DNA from 3 places in the Cohnella sp. 56 genome. Region 1 is predicted to be linked to each of the others. Evidence: predicted binding sites of a transcription regulator. Region 1 holds the regulator's gene; each other region holds the start of a gene.

Region 1 (5,761 bases):
ACCCAGACGGACTGCTCCCATACGTGCTTGGTCGCAGCTTCGATCTTGGTGAGGCCCGCCTCCTGCTTGGCTCTGGCGATCGCGTCATGCGACTCTCTGCGATAGTCCTCGTCCGCGCTGCGGACATACAGGGCGAACAGCACGGCGACGAATACGATGAAGCCGGCGATGATCGTCGCGAGCCGCCATCCGGTCCACACGGACTGCCTCCTGCGCGCAGCCGTCCGGCTCGGCGTCATCCGCGCAGCCTCTCGAAGCTGCGCTGCGCCTCGAAGCGAATGCGTTCGACGTCAAGCGTGAGCAGCTCCCGTCCGCGCATCAGCTGGCGCCCGTCCACCCACACGTGGGCGACATCGGCGCCGCTCGCCGCATAGACGAGATGCGAGATATAGTCGGTTCGCGGCATGAAATGCGGCTTGTCGATCGATACGGCCGTAATATCGGCCTTGAAGCCGGGACGCAGAGAGCCCGTCACATCGCCGAGCCCGATGGCGCGCGCGCCGTACAGCGTGCCCATCCGCAGCGCCTCGGCTGCGGGGACGGCGGTCGGATCGCCGGATACGCCCTTGTGCAGCAGCGCCGCCATGCGGATCTCCTCGAACAAGTCCAGGTTGTTGTTGCTGGCGGCGCTGTCGGTGCCCAGCGCTACGGTCACGCCCGCGCGCAGCAGATCGGGCACTCTGGCGACGCCGCTGGCCAGCTTCAGATTGCTCACCGGGTTGTGGGAGACGGCGACCGCGCGCTCGGCCAGCAGAGCGATCTCCTCGTCGTTCAGATGCACCGCATGCGCGACGAGCGACTGGCGGGAGAACAGCCCGAGCTTGTCCAGATGCTCTACGGGACGGACGCCGTATTGCTTGACGTTAAACTCGACCTCCGCAGCCGTCTCGGACATATGGGTGTGGAGCGGGAGATTAAGCTCGTGGGCGGCCGCGACGATCCGTTCGATATAATCCGGCGGGCAAGTATAAGGCGCATGCGGGGACATCATGACCTGAATCCGGCCATCCGCGGCGCCCTGCCAGTCTCTGGCGAACTGTACGGCATCGCCTAGCTTGGCGGTCTGCACGTCGGGCGGACACAGACCGATCACGCCGCGCGTGAGCGTCGCCCGCAGTCCGGCTGCAGAAGCGACCTCCGCGACGCGGTCCATATGATCGTACATGTCGACGAACGTCGTCGTGCCGGATAGAATCATCTCGGCAGCAGCGAGCGAAGTGCCCCAGAATACGTCGTCACCGGTAAACTTCGCTTCCATCGGCCACATATGATTTTCCAGCCAGTCCTGCAGGACGAGGTCGTCCGCCAGACCGCGCAGCAGCGACATCGCCGCGTGTCCGTGCGTATTGACAAGGCCGGGCATGAACAGCAAGCCCCGTCCGTCCACGATCTCTTCGGCAGCGTCGCGCAGCTCGCCGGGGGCGACGCCTTCGCCGGATGCGGCGATATACCCGCCCTCGATCGACATCCAGCCTTCGAATACTTGCCTGTCCGCGGACAGCTCCGCGAATACGCCGTTCTCAATCAGCCAACGCTTCATAATTCGTCTCCTTCGCTCTCGTCGGTCATTTCCGATTGTTGATCGTGGTCCATATAATAAGCGAGACTCAGCAGCTCGCTCGTGAAGTCCGCATGATGAATCCGTATGCCCGCAGGCGTCTTCAGCACGGTCGGCGCGAAGTTCAGAATGGCGCGAATGCCGGCCTCGACGAACCGGTCCGCCACCTTCTGCGCCTCGCTCGCCGGAACCGTGATGATGCCGATCGAGATTTCTTTGTCGCGCACTTCCTGCGGCAGCAGCTGGATCGGATTGACGGTCAGGTTGCCGATGGAGACGCCTTTTTTGGCGGGATCGTCGTCGAACACGGAGACGATCTTCATATTGTCCTTGAGGTACATATTGTAGTTGCAAAGCGCTCTGCCCAAGTTGCCCGCGCCGACCAGCGCGACATGGATCGGGCGGTCCAGGTTCAGGATATGGCGGATCTTCTCGATCAGATAACCTACGTTGTAGCCGACGCCCTTGCGTCCGAACTCGCCGAAGTACGCCAGGTCCTTGCGGATCTGGGCGGGATTGAGATCGAGCTTCTCGCCGAGATCCTGGGACGAGACGGTCTGCACGTCGCTGATGCTCAGCTCGTTCAGATACCGCAGATAGATGGGCAGGCGCCTGACGACCGCTTCCGATATTTTCACCTGCTTCAAGTGGTTCGTTCCCCTTCCGGCGCCTTGATGGTAGTTTCCTTCGATTTTTTCGCGCGGCTTCGTTTTGGAGCGGCGGGCTCCTGCGTACGCCCGTCCGCGGAGGATGCTGCCTCCTGAGCAGCGGAATCCTCGGCGGCGGCCGCGGTCTCGCCGTCTGCGGCCGCGCCGCCCTGCGAACCGTCCGCTCCGGCAGCCGCAGCGTCGGCAGGCGTCTCCGAAGCCGGCTGCAGCCATTCGCGGACGCGGGAGACGAGGCCGGCCAGCGGCAGATGCTCCATCTTGGGACCGGGCAGCGAATACAAAAAGTATTTGCCGTAGCTCGTGTCGATGACGCGTGTATCGTACAAAATGACGATGCCTCTGTCCGAGGCCGTCCGCACGAGCCGGCCGAAGCCCTGCTTGAACTTGATGACGGCCTGCGGCAGCGACAGCTTCATGAACGGATTTTTGCGCTGGGCCGTGAGCCGCTCGCTCTTGGCCTCCGTCACCGGATGGTTCGGCGGCTGGAACGGCAGGCGGACGATCGCAAGGCAGGTCAGCGCGTCGCCCGGAAGGTCGACGCCCTCCCAGAAGCTGCTCGTACCGAGCAGCACCGACCGCGGCTGGTCCATGAATTGGCCCGTCAGCCGACTGCGGCTGCTGCCGTCCATCCCCTGCCCCAGCACTTGAATATCACCGGGCGCGAGCGCCGCCTTGAGCGGCTCGTACACCGTCTTGAGCATCTTGTGCGAGGTGAACAGCACGAGCATGCGTCCCCGGGTCTCGACAGCGACCTCAGCCAGCGAAGCGGTCAGCGCCTTCACGAAGGCGGCTTCCCCGTCACGCCCCTTGATTCCCGGGAAGTCTCTCGGTATCAGGAGCAGTGCCTGCTTGCGGTAGTTAAACGGCGAAGGCAGCTGCGCCGTACGCAGGCGGCCCTGCGCTTCGGCCTCGTCGAGTCCGAGCTGCTCCTTGACATATTGGAACGATTTGTCCACCGTCAACGTCGCCGAAGTCAGCACGATGCTTTCTTTTTGACCGAACAGACCGTCCTTCAGCAGCCCGCTCACGTCCGCCGGCACGATATACATCCAGATCGACCGGCTCTTGTACTGCGTATGTCCCTCGATCCAGTATACGGAGCTCTCTTCGGACAACGATACGAACGACTGCAGGTCGGCCCGCAGGTTCGACAGCTCCTTGACGGTGCCGTTCATATCGGTGAGCAAGCCCTGCAAAGCCAGATCCTCGCTGCGCTCCCGGACTTCGGCGAGCAGCTTGTCCAGCGGACGCACGAGATCGGACAGCCGGAGAATGACGTTGTCCCCGTCGACCCGGATCGACTCCCAGTCGCGGGGCAGCGCGTCCGGCTTCAGCCGCAGGCTCAGCGCGCCGGCATCGTCCGCGGCGCTGCTCGAGGCGAGCAGCGCGTACAGCCGGTCCGTCCACTGCTCCCACGCCTCTCTCAGCTCCTGTACGCGCGGCAGCAGCTCCTCCGCCCGCTCGGACCAGGCATCGCTGTTCGCGCCTGCCGTCTGCCCGGTCAGCTGCGAGATCAGGCTCGGCAGCTGTCCCGACCGCATATCCTTGGCCAGCCTGACGAGCGCGGCCGTGAGCGCCCCGTAGCCGATCCGCCGCCCGAGATGATTGCTCGCGACCTCTTCCATATGATGCGCTTCGTCGACGATCAGACGGTCGTATGCCGGCAGCAGCCGATGCTCGGCGCGCATGTCGGTGAATACCATCGCATGGTTCGTGATGACCAGATCCGCCTTGAGCGCATCCTGGCGGGCGCGGTGATAAAAGCACTTGCGGAACCAGGGGCACTGCCGGTTGAGGCAGGAGTCGGCATCGCTCGCCACCGCGCCCCACTCTTCCTTGGAGCGGCTCCCGAGATTGAGCTCCTCGGCTTCGCCGCGCTCGGTCTCCGACAGCCAGACGGCCAGCTGGCCGCGCGTCACCGCCTCCTCGCGGGTGAGCGCGAAGGCGGGCGTCTGCATCTGCTGCTCGAACTTGCGCAGGCACATGTAGTTGCTGCGGCCCTTGAAGACGGCCGCCTTGAACGGGACCGGCAACACCTCCTGCAGGAGCGGCAGGTCGCGCTGGCGCAGCTGCTCCTGCAGCTGTATCGTATGCGTGGTCACGACGATTTTTTTATTTTCTTTTAATCCATAATAAAGGGAGGGCAGCAGGTAGCCGAGCGACTTGCCCGTTCCGGTGCCCGCTTCGACGAGCAGATGCGAATCGTCCGACAGCGCCTTGTGCACTTCGTCGTACATAATGCGCTGGCCTTCCCGCTGCTCGTAGCCGGGGAACAGCTCCTGCATCCGGCCGGAGACGCCGTCCAGGTACGCCTCGAACGACATCTCCGACAGCGCGCGCTCGGACTGCTGGCGCTGGGCCTCGCGGTCCGCATCGTCCTCGGTCCAATCCGAGATGCGCATGGCGAATTGGCGGTAGTATTGGTAGCCGTCCGGCTCCTCGAACCAGGCGGTGTCCCGTTCGCTGCGCAGCGAGGCGAGCAGCCAGCCCAGATCGCTGTGTTCGCCGTCCGTCAGCTCGCACAGACGCTCCAGCGTGAGCGTAGGGAGCGCGCGCAGCCTGTTCAGACAGGCGATCAGCACTTCGGCGGTCGCCAGCGCATCGCTGTCGGCCTGATGCTGCCGCTCGTGTACGATGCCCAGATCGTGGGTGATCGCGCCGAGCCGGTACGACGGCATGAACGGAAAAACGAGCCGGGCCAGGTCCACCGTATCCAATACCCGCCCCGAAAACGGCAAATAACCGCTCCGTTCTAGAGCGGCTTGCAAAAAGGCGGCGTCAAAACCCGCGTTGTGCGCGACGAGCACGGCATCGTGAAGCAGCGGCACCGTCTCGGCGATGACATCCTCGATTGCCGGCGCGTCGGCCACGTTCTCGTCCTTGATGCCGGTCAGCCCTGTGATGAATGCCGGGATCGGACGCGTAGGCTTGACGAACGAACTGTATGAAGACAGCAGCGCGCCCGTCTCGTCGACGACCGCGATGCCAATTTGTATAATCTCATCCTGCTGCGACGACACGCCAGTCGTCTCAAAGTCAAGAACGGCAAATTTCATGCATGACTTCCTTTCCTGCTGATCGCCGGCTGCCGCGGAGCCGGCCGGCCGGCAGCGGGTCCGTCAGCCCGGCGCGAGCGCGGCAAGCTCCGCGCTCCCGAAGGAGAGCTGCACGCTCTCCGCTCCTCTGCTGCACGAATCCAGATTGCGGCGGGCGTCCTCGAAGCCCGGAGCCAGCTCTATCGCCTTGCGGAAAAACGAACAGGCCTGGATCAGATTGGCCTGAACCGCCTGCACGCAGCCCATCGCGTTGTATGCGATCGCCTGCAGCCTAGGCTCGTCGGCCGTGCAGGCGACCAGCTCGAAGTGCCGGTGCGCGTCCGCGAATTCGCCCAGATGCATCCTGCTCATCGCCAGGTACAGACGGGCGACAGGCCACTCGGCATAATGCGCGATCAGCTCCTCGAACTGGCAGGCGCACTCGCGGAACATCTGGAGCTTGAAGTAGCCCTGGCCCTTGACGAACGGCAGCGGCAGCT
Region 2 (5,761 bases), on a different contig from region 1:
TAGCACGGCGAAGCTCGCGGCCAGCGCCGACAGGCCGCTGGCGATACCGAAGACGAGCAGCGTAGCGAGCAGGATGATACGCCTGCCGTAGCGGTCCGCCAGCGAGCCGGCGACCGCCGCCCCTGCGGCCATGCCGACGGAGCCGATCGCCGTGAGGAAGCCGAGCTGCTGCTTGCCGAGCTCCCAGTCGGCGGCGAGAGCGGCCGCTACGAACGAGATGAGTCCGACGTCCATCGCGTCGAACAGCCAGCTGAGCCCGGCGCTGAACATAAGTTTGCGTTGACCCGCGTTTTTGGCGCGGAGGTCCGAGATGGCTTTGGCCATCGGGCTCCCTCCCTTGGCTTTGACAAGTGTTTCCCTAGTCTTACCCAAATTCGGTCCTTGCTTTGTTTGACGCCGTTTTTTTTGATACATTATGGAAATGGGAGAAGGAGGAAGCGCTATGCCGGATATCGTGTGGCAATCGTTTATTGTGCTGGCGGCAGCGCTCATCGCTCTCGTGCTGCTCGGCGCCGCTTACGCCATTTTCATCGAGCCCGCCCGTCTGATCGTGACCCGCCGCGAGATCGTCTCCGCGTGGCTGCCGCCGGGCTTCGACGGCATCAGGATCGTTCAGTTCAGCGACACGCACATCGGTCCGAACTACTCGCTGCAGCAGCTGAGCGGACTGATCGCGGCGATCAATGCGGAGCGGCCGGACATCGTCGTATTCACGGGCGACCTGTTCGACGCGAGGAAGCGCAACGCCGAGCGGGAGAAGGACCTGTCGCCCCTGCTCTCCCGCATCGAGGCGCCGCTCGGCAGATTTGCCGTCTACGGCAATCACGACTTCGGCTACGAGCGCAACAGGCGCTCGCATAATCCTTCGCTGGTCCGCGCCGGCTTCGAGGTGCTGCTCAACGACACCAGGCGAATCCGCCGGCCCGACGGAGCGCATCTGTCCGTATCCGGGCTGGACGACTACGTGCTGGGCCGACCCGACCCGCTGCGCGCGCTGTCGAAGCTGCGGCCGGACGGCTTCAATCTGCTGCTCGTCCACGAGCCGGATGTCGCGGATTCGCTCGCGCGATTTCCGATCGATCTGCAGCTGTCGGGCCACAGCCACGGCGGCCAGGTCAAGCTGCCGCTCCTCGGCGCGCTCGTCCGCACGAAGCTCGGCAGCCGGTACTTGTCCGGCCAGCATGTCGTCTCCGACCGGCGCAGGCCGCCGCGGCCATATCTGTTGTACGTGAACCGAGGCATCGGCACGACGCGCTGGCGCGTGAGATTCGGCAGCGTGCCCGAGCTGTCCGTATTCACGCTGCGGCACGGGAATCCGGACCGGCAGGCGGCAGACATGCCATAAAACAAGCCAGGCGGCGCATAGTGTGCGCACTGCCTGGCTTGATATCGGATGAAGGAACCTCTGCGTCTTATTCGGCTGCCGGCGGGGTGAAGCTGCGCTTCGCGAACTCGGCATCCATCATGAAAAACGCATTGCTGTCGTTGTCGATGCGCTTGAGCTTGGAGATGATGCTGTCGAAAAGCGCCTCCTCCTCGACCTGCTCGTCGATGAACCACTTGAGGAACTGGATCGTCGCATGCTCGCGGTCGTTGAGCGCCAGGTCGGACAGGTTGTAGATGCGGCGCGTGACCTCCTGCTCGTGCTCGTACGCGTGCTCGAACACTTCGAGGATCGAGCCGTATTCGTTTTGCGGATCGGGGATGCCCTTCAGCTTGACCTTCTTGCCGCGGTCGTTCAGATATTTGTAGATCTTGGACGCGTGGTAGCGCTCCTCCTCGGCCTGAACGACAAAAAAGTTGGCGAAGCCGTCGAGGCTCTCCGCCGAGCAATAACCGGCCATCGCGAGATACACATGCGCGGAATGCAGTTCAAAGTTAAGCTGCTCGTTAAGTGCGTCATGCAGCGTATCGTTCATCATGTCAAGCCCACCTCCGGAATGTTGTGCATCGCTTTACATTTTACCACAATCTGTCTGGCTCATGCTCGCACAATTCGACAATCGGCCGCACGGCGGCAGGCGATGCAGCCCGCCCGTCCTGTCGGGATGGTCGGGACTCGGCAATCCGGGTAAAAAAACATGGACCGGGCGGCTTGATCATGTCATAATCGAGGAAAATATTGGACTTTGGATGAGTGCGAAGCGAGGTGAATCTCATGGAAACGGAATCTCTGCGAATGGTGGAAAAGCTGGCCGAGAAAAAGATGAAAATATTCAGGCAGAGCAAGCTCCGCTATCTGGCGCGGTCCGCGCTCGCCAGCATGTTCATCGGCTTCGGCGTCATCGTCGCCTTCAAGACGGGCAACTATTTTTACCTGGAGCACTCTCCGCTCACGTACCCGATGGCGGCCATCACGTTCGGCGCGGCGATCATCCTGATCGTGTACGGGGGCGGCGACCTGTTCACAGGCAATACGTTCTACTATTCGTACACGGCGCTCCGGCGCAAGATCCGCTGGTCCGACACGATCAAGCTGTGGTGCTGGAGCTACTTAGGCAACATTATCGGCGCCTGCATCTTCGCGTTCATGATCTTTGCGACCGCCCTGTTCAAGGACGCGAGCGTCAACGGCTTCCTGCTCAGCGTCGTCGACAAGAAGATGAACACGCCGGTCGGCGAGCTGTTTTTTCGCGGCATTCTGTGCAACTGGCTCGTCTGCCTCGCCTTCTTCGTGCCGATGTCGATGAAGGAGAACGGTGCCAAGATGTTTGCGATGATGCTGTTCGTCTTCTGCTTCTTCATCTCGGGCTACGAGCACAGCATCGCCAACATGTGCACGTTCGCGATCGCGCTCGTGCTGCATCACCCCGGCACCATCTCGATCGGCGGCGTGCTGCACAATCTGATCCCGGTCACGCTGGGCAATCTGATCGGCGGCGGCGTGCTCATGGCGTATATGTATTATTATGTAAATAAGCCTTTTATGGATGACGAGACGAAGGACGAGCATTAATTCAATTGGACGAGGAGAGGATCTGTATGAAAAAAACGAGAATCGTCATTGTCGGTGCGGGAGCGGTAGGTTCGACCACGGCATATACGCTCATGCTGCGCAATCGGGTCGACGAGCTGGTGCTGATCGACGCCAACCATAAAAAGGCGGTCGGCGACGCGCTCGACATGAACCACGGCATGCCGTTCCTCGGCGGCGGCGATCTGTGGGCGGGCGGCTACGAGGACTGCAAGGACGCGGACATCATCGTCATCACGGCAGGCGCGGCCCAGCGCGAGGGCGAATCGCGCGTCGATCTGCTGAAGCGCAACGCCGTCATCATCGACAGCATCGTCGAGGAAGTGCTGAAGTACAATACGACGGGCATCCTGCTGATCGCATCCAACCCGGTCGACATCATGAGCTATATTACGTGGAAAAAATCGGGATGGCCGATCGAACGCATCATCGGCTCGGGCACGCTGCTCGACAGCGCGCGCTTTCGCTACCTGATCGGCGAGAAGCTGAAGATCGATCCGCGCAGCGTGCACGGGCACATCGTAGGCGAGCACGGCGACTCCGAGCTGCCCCTCTGGAGCCTCGCCAACGTCGCGGGCGCCGAGCTGTCCCTGAGCGACGCGGACAAGGAAGAGGTATTCACGAATACGCGCGACGCCGCCTATCAGATCATCAGCGCCAAGGGTGCGACCTACTACGCGATCGCGCTGGCGCTCGACCGGATCTGCACGGCGATCCTGCGCGACGAAGGCGCCGTCCTGAACGTATCGACGCTGCTGCACGACTACCACGGCGTCTCCGACGTATTCCTCGGCGTGCCGTGCATCGTCGACCGCCAGGGTGTGCGGGAGATCATCGACATCAAGATCTCGGACTTCGAACGCCAGCTGCTGCACCGGTCGGCGGACAAGCTCAAGAACCTGATCGCCAGCATCGGCGTATAACGCCCGAACGAGACAGAGCAGCCCCCCGGCCGTCAACCGACTGCCGGGGGGCTGCTCTGCGCTTGTGCCGGGGCGACGCGGCCGGCCTATCCATGGGGATGCCGGCGCTGCGGCCCGCTTATTCCTGCGCGATGAGGCCGAGCCGGTCGCGCCAAGCGACCGGCACTTCGCCTGCCGGCAGCTGCCGGTCGGCGGGCGAGCGCAGCGCCGACAGCGCGGCGGACAGCTCGCCGAACCACGCCGCGTCGCGGATCGCGAGCGATACGTCGATCAGATTGCGCAGCTGCTCCTCGTTGTAGTCGGTCTGCTGCGGCAGCGCCCGCAGCGCGCCTGTCTGCACCGCGATCTCCGTGCCGATCGCTTCCTCGCGATCCGATGCGGTGACGAATATGCCTGCGGCGCCTTGCATCGACAGAATCGAATTCACGAAGCCTTGGATCAGTTCTCCCTGTCTGGTCGTCCCCGTCACCCAATCTCCTACTTCAAATCGCATGCAAATCACCGCCTGTTCGTAATCATCAGTCATCGCGGGCTGTACCTATCCCCGCCGACTATACTGTTATTATAATGGTTACAGTTCGTGCTGTCAAGGCTATCCAGCATCCCGGGCAGGCTCATCCGCGCGGCCGACCTCGGTCAACATGCGTCCGAGGTCCGCGAACAGGCTGCCGATCTGCTTGAGCTGCTCGGGGTCCGCGCCCGCGATGCTGCGTCTGAAGCATTCCAGCTGGACGAGCCGGGCGCGCTCGACTGCCGCTCTCAGCCGCTCGAACGCGGCTTCCGAAGGATCGGTCACCGTATCGGCGTAGCGGTCCACGCATTCCGCGGCGGCGGCGAGCGGCTCGGTCAGCTCGAGCGGCTGCCCCTTCGCGGCCTCCAGCTCGAGCAGGCTGCGCGCGATGCCGCGCACCTGCACGGATATATGTTCAAGCCGCTCCATCGCCTGCGATACGCGCTCGACGCGTTCGCGCCGTCTGCGGCCGAGCGGCACGAACTTCAGACTCTGCCGCGCCAGCTCCGTCGCCTCGTTCCCCCGCTTGATGAGCTGCAACAGTCCGCGCGCCTCTCCCAGCACATGCGCGGGTTGTCTTTTTCCCATCAACGCCTCGTCGAAGTCCCTCAGCACCGCCGCGATCCGCTTGCCCAGTCCGGACGCCGCATTCAGCGCCTCGCGCGTCGTGTCGCGGGGCACGAGCGCCAGATTGACCGCGATCGCCGCGACCGAGCCGATCATCGTCTCCAAGATCCGGTAGGCCGCATAGCCGTGCGCGTTGCCGAAGGCAAGCACCAGCAGCGCGGTGACGCCGATCTGGGAGCCGATCTGGCTGTTCAGCTTCAGCGCGCCCGATACCGCGAGTCCGGCGAACACGACGACAGCCACCGTCGCCGCGTTCACGCTGAACCACTGTCCCGCGATCATGCTGATGCCGATACCGACGACGATGCCTACGATCCGGTATATTCCCTTTTGAATCGAATCGGCAACCGTCACCTGCAGGGTCAGAATCGCGGCGATGGGCGCGAAGTAAGGATACGAATGCGGCGTCAGACTCTGCGCCAGCAGCCAGGACAAGCCGCAGGCCAGCGCCGTCTTGAACGTCTGGAGATCGATGCCGAGCCGGCGCAAAAATCGCCATGGACCGCTTAACATGCCGCTCACATCCTAAACCTGTAGTTACTACCCGTATAACGCCCGGATCGTCGCCACGGCGGCACCTGCTATTTTACCAATTCAGATGCAGCTTGCGCGTATTCGTTACGCCGTCCAGACCCGTCGGGTCTTGCTGCGCCTTGAACCGCACGAACGCCTCCGCCGCCTCGGACGTCCGGATGCGCAGCGGCTTCGGATCGCTATGGACGACGC
Region 3 (5,761 bases), on a different contig from region 1:
CTGGGCAGCAGGAATGTTCTTCCAGGCCGAATCTTTAAGCGAATCGTACGTATCCTTGTCGGCTTGACCGTCGACCATGATGAACAGGCGATCGGCGTCGGCCACGTTAGCCGGCACGGCCTCTTGCGTAACTTCGGTCGTAGCAGTCAGTGTCTTGACGTGCTCGGTCGGCAGGAAGCCGAGATCGTCGTACAGCGGCGTAAACACCTTGGTCGGGTGTTCGTAAATTTTCTTGCTCCAGAATTGGAGAATGCCGACCTTTTCGCCTTCGGCGATTTTACCCTTGAGCTTTTCTTTGGCATCGGCGACTTCGGCCTTGTAGCCGTCCAGGAACGCCTGCTTCTGGTCTTCAATGTCCAGCAGCGCGGCCAGATCGTCCAGCTGCTCGTACGGCGTACGGCCAAATGTCGTCGCATAGGTCGGCGCGATTTTTTGCAGCGCGTCGACGACTTCGGGCTTGAAGTAGTTGCTCACGATGATGAGGTCCGGCGAGGCGGCCAGCACCTTCTCGTTGTCCGCTTCCTGATCGCCGACGCTCGGAATGCCTGCGACGGCTTCCGGCTCGTCCTTGTACTTGTCCAGGTAATAATTGAGCGTGCCGACAGGCTTGACGCCGAGCTGCAGCAGGTCGCCGAAGTTATTGAGCGCGATGATGCGCTGCGGCTTGACGGGCACCTCGACTTCGCGGCCCATGCCGTCGGTGACCTTCTTTGTGGTTGCAGCCGGATCGGCGGATGCCGAAGCGCTGGCGGTCTCCGAGGCCGAGGCGGATGGGCTGGCCGAAGCGGACGCGCCGGACGAAGCGTTATTGTTTTTGCTGCCGCACGCCGTGACGGCGAAGGCGAGCAGCAGGATGAGCGCGAGGAACAGGGACGTTCTGCGTTGCTTGAACATGAGGCAATTCTCTCCTTGTACGTTATCAGTTTGTCTAACGATAACGATTCTCAATATCACTCGAATCATCTTACCGGATATTCGTCGAAAAGGCAAGACTCGCTGGCGCCACTTCACTCTGTGGCATGCTTCCGCCTAGCCCCGCGCTATCCGGCAAGTAACCTCCTACCGCACAGATTTGTGCGGTTCCGGCTTCGCTGGCGCCACTTCACTCTGTGGCATGCTTCCGCCTAGCACCACGCTATCGGGCCAAGTGCCTCCTACCGCACAGAGATGCGTGGTTCCGGCTTGGCCGGGAGCATGTTTTTCCGTTGCGCGTACTAAATAATTTAGGCAGACGAGCAATAGCGGAACTTTCTTCCGTTAAGCGCACCGATCAGGTTAGCCAGACGAGGCATAACGGAACTTTTTTCCGTTAAGCGCACCGATCGGGCAAGCCAGACAAGGCATAACGGAACTTTTTTCCGTTATACATACCGAATGGGTTAGTTAGACGAGCAATAACGGAACTTTCTTCCGTTAAGCGCACCGATCGGGCCAACCAGACGAGCAATAACGGAACTTTTTTTCCGTTAAGCGCACCGATCGGGCAAGCCAGACGAGCAATAACGGAACTTTCTTCCGTTATGCGCACCGATCGGGCCAGCAAGACGAGGCATAACGGAACTTTTTTCCGTTAAGCGCACCGATCGGGCCAGCCAGACGAGCAATAACGGAACTTTCTTCCGTTACGCGCACCAAATGGGTTAGCCAGGCGAGCAATAGCGGAACTTTCTTCCGTTAAGCGCACCGATCAGGTTAGCCAGACGAGGCATAACGGAACTTTTTTCCGTTATGCATACCAAATGGGTTAGTTAGACGAGCAATAACGGAACTTTTTTCCGTTATGCATACCGAATGGGTTAGCCGGACGAGCAATAACGGAACTTTCTTCCGTTATGCGCACCGAATAGGTTAGCCGGACGAGGGATAACGGAAATTTCTTCCGTTATGCATACCGAATAGGTCAGCCAGATGAGCAATAACGGAACTTTCTACCGTTACGCGCGCCGATCGGGGTTAGCCAGACATGAGATAATGGAGCTTATTCCCACGGCCGCACGGATGGGGCGCCATGATGCATAAAAAAGATCCCTTTCCCGGGCATTTGTCCGGAGAAGGGATCTTTTTACTAGCCATGGCGTTACTATTCGAGCACCGCGAACAGACCTTTGATGTGCGTCAGGTAGCGGATGTTGCTCATTTCCTTCATGAGCGTGGCAGGGAAGCCCTTGAAGCGGGTGTTGCTCGCGCCGACGGTGCCGACTGCGTCCTTGCGGCCGAGGCTGCCGAGCGTGCCGGAGAATACCGGCTGGAACGTGTCCTGCACGCCGCCCTTGATGACGGCGGCCAGGTTGTGGCCGATCAGCTCGCCCATCTGCCAGGCCAGCTGTGCGGTCGGCGGGTACGGACGCGCGCCTTCGCCCGGGATGACGACCGCGCAGTCGCCTGCGAGGTAAACGTCGGGGTGCGAGGTCGATTGCAGCGTGTCGGTAACGGATGCGCGGCCGCGGTTGACTTCGATGCCGCAGTTCGCGACGATCTCGTGGCCTTGGACGCCGCCGGTCCAGATGATGGTGTTGGACTTCAGCGTGCGGCCGTCCTTCAGGGAGACGGTGTCTTTGGAAGCTTCGGTGATCGCTACGCTGATGATGAACTCGACGCCGCGCTTCTCAAGGCTGGCTTGGGCGCGGGCGATCAGCTCCGGCGGGAAGATCGGCAGAATCGCCGGGCCGGCTTCGACGACGTACAGCTTGATGTCGCGCGGGTCGATGCCCTTGGCGCGGGCGACTTCAGGCAGCTTGTCGGCGAATTCGCCGACGAGCTCGATGCCCGTCAGGCCGCCGCCGCCGACGACGATCGTCGCGTCGGCCGGGTCCTTGGACGCCTTGTAGGCATCGAGGCGCGCATGAATGTGCTCGCGGATCTTGTTGGCGTCGGCGACGGACTTGAGGACGAAGCTGTTCTCCTGCAGTCCGGGAATGCCGAAGTACGCCGTCTCGGAGCCGAGGGCGATGACGAGGTTGTCGTACGTGTACGTGCCGCCGCCGGCCGTCGTCACTTTCTTATCGTTCGGCTTGATCTCCTTGACCGTATCGATGATCACATTGATGCCTTGGTTTTTCAGCAGCTTGGCAAGCGGCAGCGCGACCGCCGGCTCGCTGATCGTGCCTGCAGCCAGACGGTGCAGCTCGGTGATGATCTGGTGGGTCGGATAACGGTTGATGACCGTAATCGCCGCTTCGTGGACGCTCAAGTGCTGACGTGCCGTCAGCGCGCTCAGCAATCCGCCGTAACCGCCGCCCAGGATCAAGATTTGTTTAGCCATGGTCCATCCTCCGTTCGTGAGTCAGTGGTTAAGGGATTAGCGTTGCTGCTGGCGCTCCGCCAGTACGTTCAGGAATGCTTGGGTGTAGCGCAGCGTCTTCTGCACTTGCGGATCCTTCAGCATCTTGAGCAGGCCGAACAGGCCGACCGTCTGCGTGTCGGCTTCGGCGCGGTCTCCGGCTTCGATCGCCGCGGATGCGAGTCCCTTGGCCGTGTCGACGACAGGCGTGAAGAATTCGACGATACCCGCCTTCGTGTCGTTGATGAAGACTTGGTCCTTCGCGAGGCCGGCTGCGAAGTCGTACGCCGCCGTCAGCGTCGTCACCATCTCGGTCAGCTTGGGAAGGTTGTCCACCAGCGTAGTGAGCGATTGTTGAATCTCCGGCTTCATCAGTTGATCCAGCACATCCTGGGCCTTTTGCGCGTCGACGGCTTGCTCGGCGCCTTGCGGTTGCGGTGCGGTAGTCATGAGACAAAGTCCTCCTTTACAGTAAGATCATGCGGTCTCTTGCGAATCTCCGTCTCGACGGACGAAGAGGGCAGATGGGAGGCGGTCGGCATTTGTACCATTTTTCACATAAAATAACGTGCCGCTGTTCCTACAGCTTCTTCGATGAATCGAGCCGGAAGGTCGAAATGAACCCTTGCCCACTATTTTACACCCGATCGCGCCGCAAATGTAAAAAAATTAAAAAGGTAATATGTGTCTATTGTGTGTCGGTCGGTGTCGGATCGTGGTCCGGCGCCGAGGCGGAAGAGACATATGCATGTCGGCTGGAGCCGAATCCGAACAGCGAGGCGAGCAGGACGACGCCCAGCATGACGCCTAGCGGCGCCTGCCAGCCGCCGGAGCGGTCGTGAACGAAGCCGATGAAGGCGGGGCCGACAGCGGCGACCAGATAACCCACCGACTGGGCCATGCCGGACAGCTCGGTCGCCTCCGCGGCAGTGCGCGTCCGCAGCGCGAAGAAGACGAGGCACAGACTGAAGCTGGCGCCCGCGCCGATGCCGATCAGCACGATCCACAGCACGGCCAGCGGACCGGTGCCGTGATCCAGGAACAGCCCGAGATAGCCGACGAGCAGCATGCCCATCACGACGCTCATGATGCCGCGCTGACTCGGACGGCGAGCGGCGAGCACAGGCGCCAGAAAGTTCGCCGGCAGACCGATGATCTGCATAAGCGACAGCATCCATCCCGCTGTCCCCGCATCCATGCCCCGGTCCTGGAGCAGCTCCGGCAGCCAGGTCACATTGACATAAAAAATAATGGACTGAAAGCCCATATACAGCGTCACCTGCCAGGCAAGGGCCGAACCCCACAGCTTGATGCCGGGCGTCTGCTGGCGCACCTGGCGTCCGCGGCGGCTGCGGATGACCTGCGGCAGCCAGACGATCATGGCCAGTGCGGAGGCGAAGCCCCACACGCCGAGCGCGCCGCGCCAGCCCCAGCCCGGCGCATCCGCGATCGGGATGCTGACGCCCGAGGCGATCCCGGCGACGAGCGTCAGGGCGACCGAATAGATGCCGGTCATCAGTCCCGCCCGGCTTGCGAAGTCGCGCTTGATCACCGCAGGCACGAGCACATTGGCGATCCCGATACCGAGGCCGATCAGGCCGGTGCCGGCGAACAACAGCGCCGCGTACGGCGAGGTGCGCACGATGACGCCTAGCGTGATCAGCGCCAGGCCCGCGAGCAGCAGATTCTCGGCGCCGAAGCGGCGGGACAGCTTCGGCGCGACTGGCGAGATGACGGCAAAGGCCAGGAGGCCCAGCGTCGTCAGCATGCCGGCGCCCGCGCCGGACAAGCCCAGGTCGTCCTTGATCCGGCCGACGACCGGTCCGACCGCGGTGAGCGCGCCGCGCAGGTTGGCGGCGATCAGCACGATGCCGACAGCCAGCCAGATGAGCTGGCCGCGGCGCGCTCTTCCCTCGCCGGGCAGCGGTGTCGGCTGCTGCTCTATGACGGAAAGTACCGCTTTTTCCTCCGCACGAACGGTCTTCGTCCGGCTTTTTTTATCCCATGAATCGCTCATTCCATCTCATCCTCCAGCATCCCCTTCAGCATGTGCAGAACAAGCTCCGCAAATGCCGGCACATCCATGCACGTTGTTAGGCCAGTTCCCGAATTGTAACATAATGAGTCAAGTCCGGCATTTGTGGAATCGCATAATTCGTCCCGGCGTACGGGAAGCTATGGAGGCAATCGTAAATACGCATGAAGGGGTGCTGCAGATGAGCGGACGCAACAGCAAGCCGGCCAGCCGCGGTCCTGCCGGGCATCCGGGCAGATTGGATCAGTTCGGGGACAAGCTCGGCTCCCGCAACGACGAGGAATTAAACGCGGCCGCAGACCGGACGTGCAGCACGGAGGACAAGTCGCGGCCATAGCGGCAGAGGCAGAGGCAGAGGCAGGACTAGCGCGGCGGTCATCGCCGGTGATTCATAGGGAGAGGAGCGTCGGATATGAGCGATACGCATGGCTTCGTGGAGCAGGTCC

Evidence for each region. Region 1 encodes Rex, which represses fermentation and respiration genes when NADH is low (regulators of the CRP and FNR family bind a similar motif). Its sites were predicted from a motif close to TTGTGAAATATTTCACAA; they were not measured.
Region 2: VQ071_RS27880 (formate/nitrite transporter family protein) is a predicted target of Rex. The motif match lies at 1,944-1,961, and genes of this name have one in related genera.
Region 3: VQ071_RS06420 (DUF1641 domain-containing protein) is a predicted target of Rex. The motif match lies at 3,823-3,840, and genes of this name have one in related genera.

Annotation. Positions count from the first base shown of each region.
Region 1 covers NZ_JAZDQE010000004.1:279,246-285,006, forward strand. Annotated here, with positions in the region: gene VQ071_RS09510 (cell wall elongation regulator TseB-like domain-containing protein) at 1-200, opposite strand, end outside; gene VQ071_RS09515 (amidohydrolase) at 236-1,540, opposite strand; gene VQ071_RS09520 (redox-sensing transcriptional repressor Rex) at 1,537-2,205, opposite strand; gene dinG (ATP-dependent DNA helicase DinG) at 2,202-5,282, opposite strand; gene VQ071_RS09530 (hypothetical protein) at 5,346-5,761, opposite strand, start outside.
Region 2 covers NZ_JAZDQE010000026.1:13,282-19,042, reverse strand. Annotated here, with positions in the region: gene VQ071_RS27895 (MFS transporter) at 1-324, opposite strand, end outside; gene VQ071_RS27890 (metallophosphoesterase) at 443-1,345, shown strand; gene VQ071_RS27885 (ferritin) at 1,413-1,919, opposite strand; gene VQ071_RS27880 (formate/nitrite transporter family protein) at 2,159-2,956, shown strand; gene VQ071_RS27875 (L-lactate dehydrogenase) at 2,983-3,897, shown strand; gene VQ071_RS27870 (hypothetical protein) at 4,016-4,390, opposite strand; gene VQ071_RS27865 (FUSC family protein) at 4,490-5,548, opposite strand; gene VQ071_RS27860 (SDR family oxidoreductase) at 5,622-5,761, opposite strand, start outside.
Region 3 covers NZ_JAZDQE010000003.1:177,582-183,342, reverse strand. Annotated here, with positions in the region: gene VQ071_RS06430 (ABC transporter substrate-binding protein) at 1-894, opposite strand, end outside; gene VQ071_RS06425 (NAD(P)/FAD-dependent oxidoreductase) at 2,081-3,262, opposite strand; gene VQ071_RS06420 (DUF1641 domain-containing protein) at 3,299-3,730, opposite strand; gene VQ071_RS06415 (CynX/NimT family MFS transporter) at 3,969-5,297, opposite strand; gene VQ071_RS06410 (hypothetical protein) at 5,458-5,652, shown strand; gene VQ071_RS06405 (DUF4023 family protein) at 5,728-5,761, shown strand, end outside.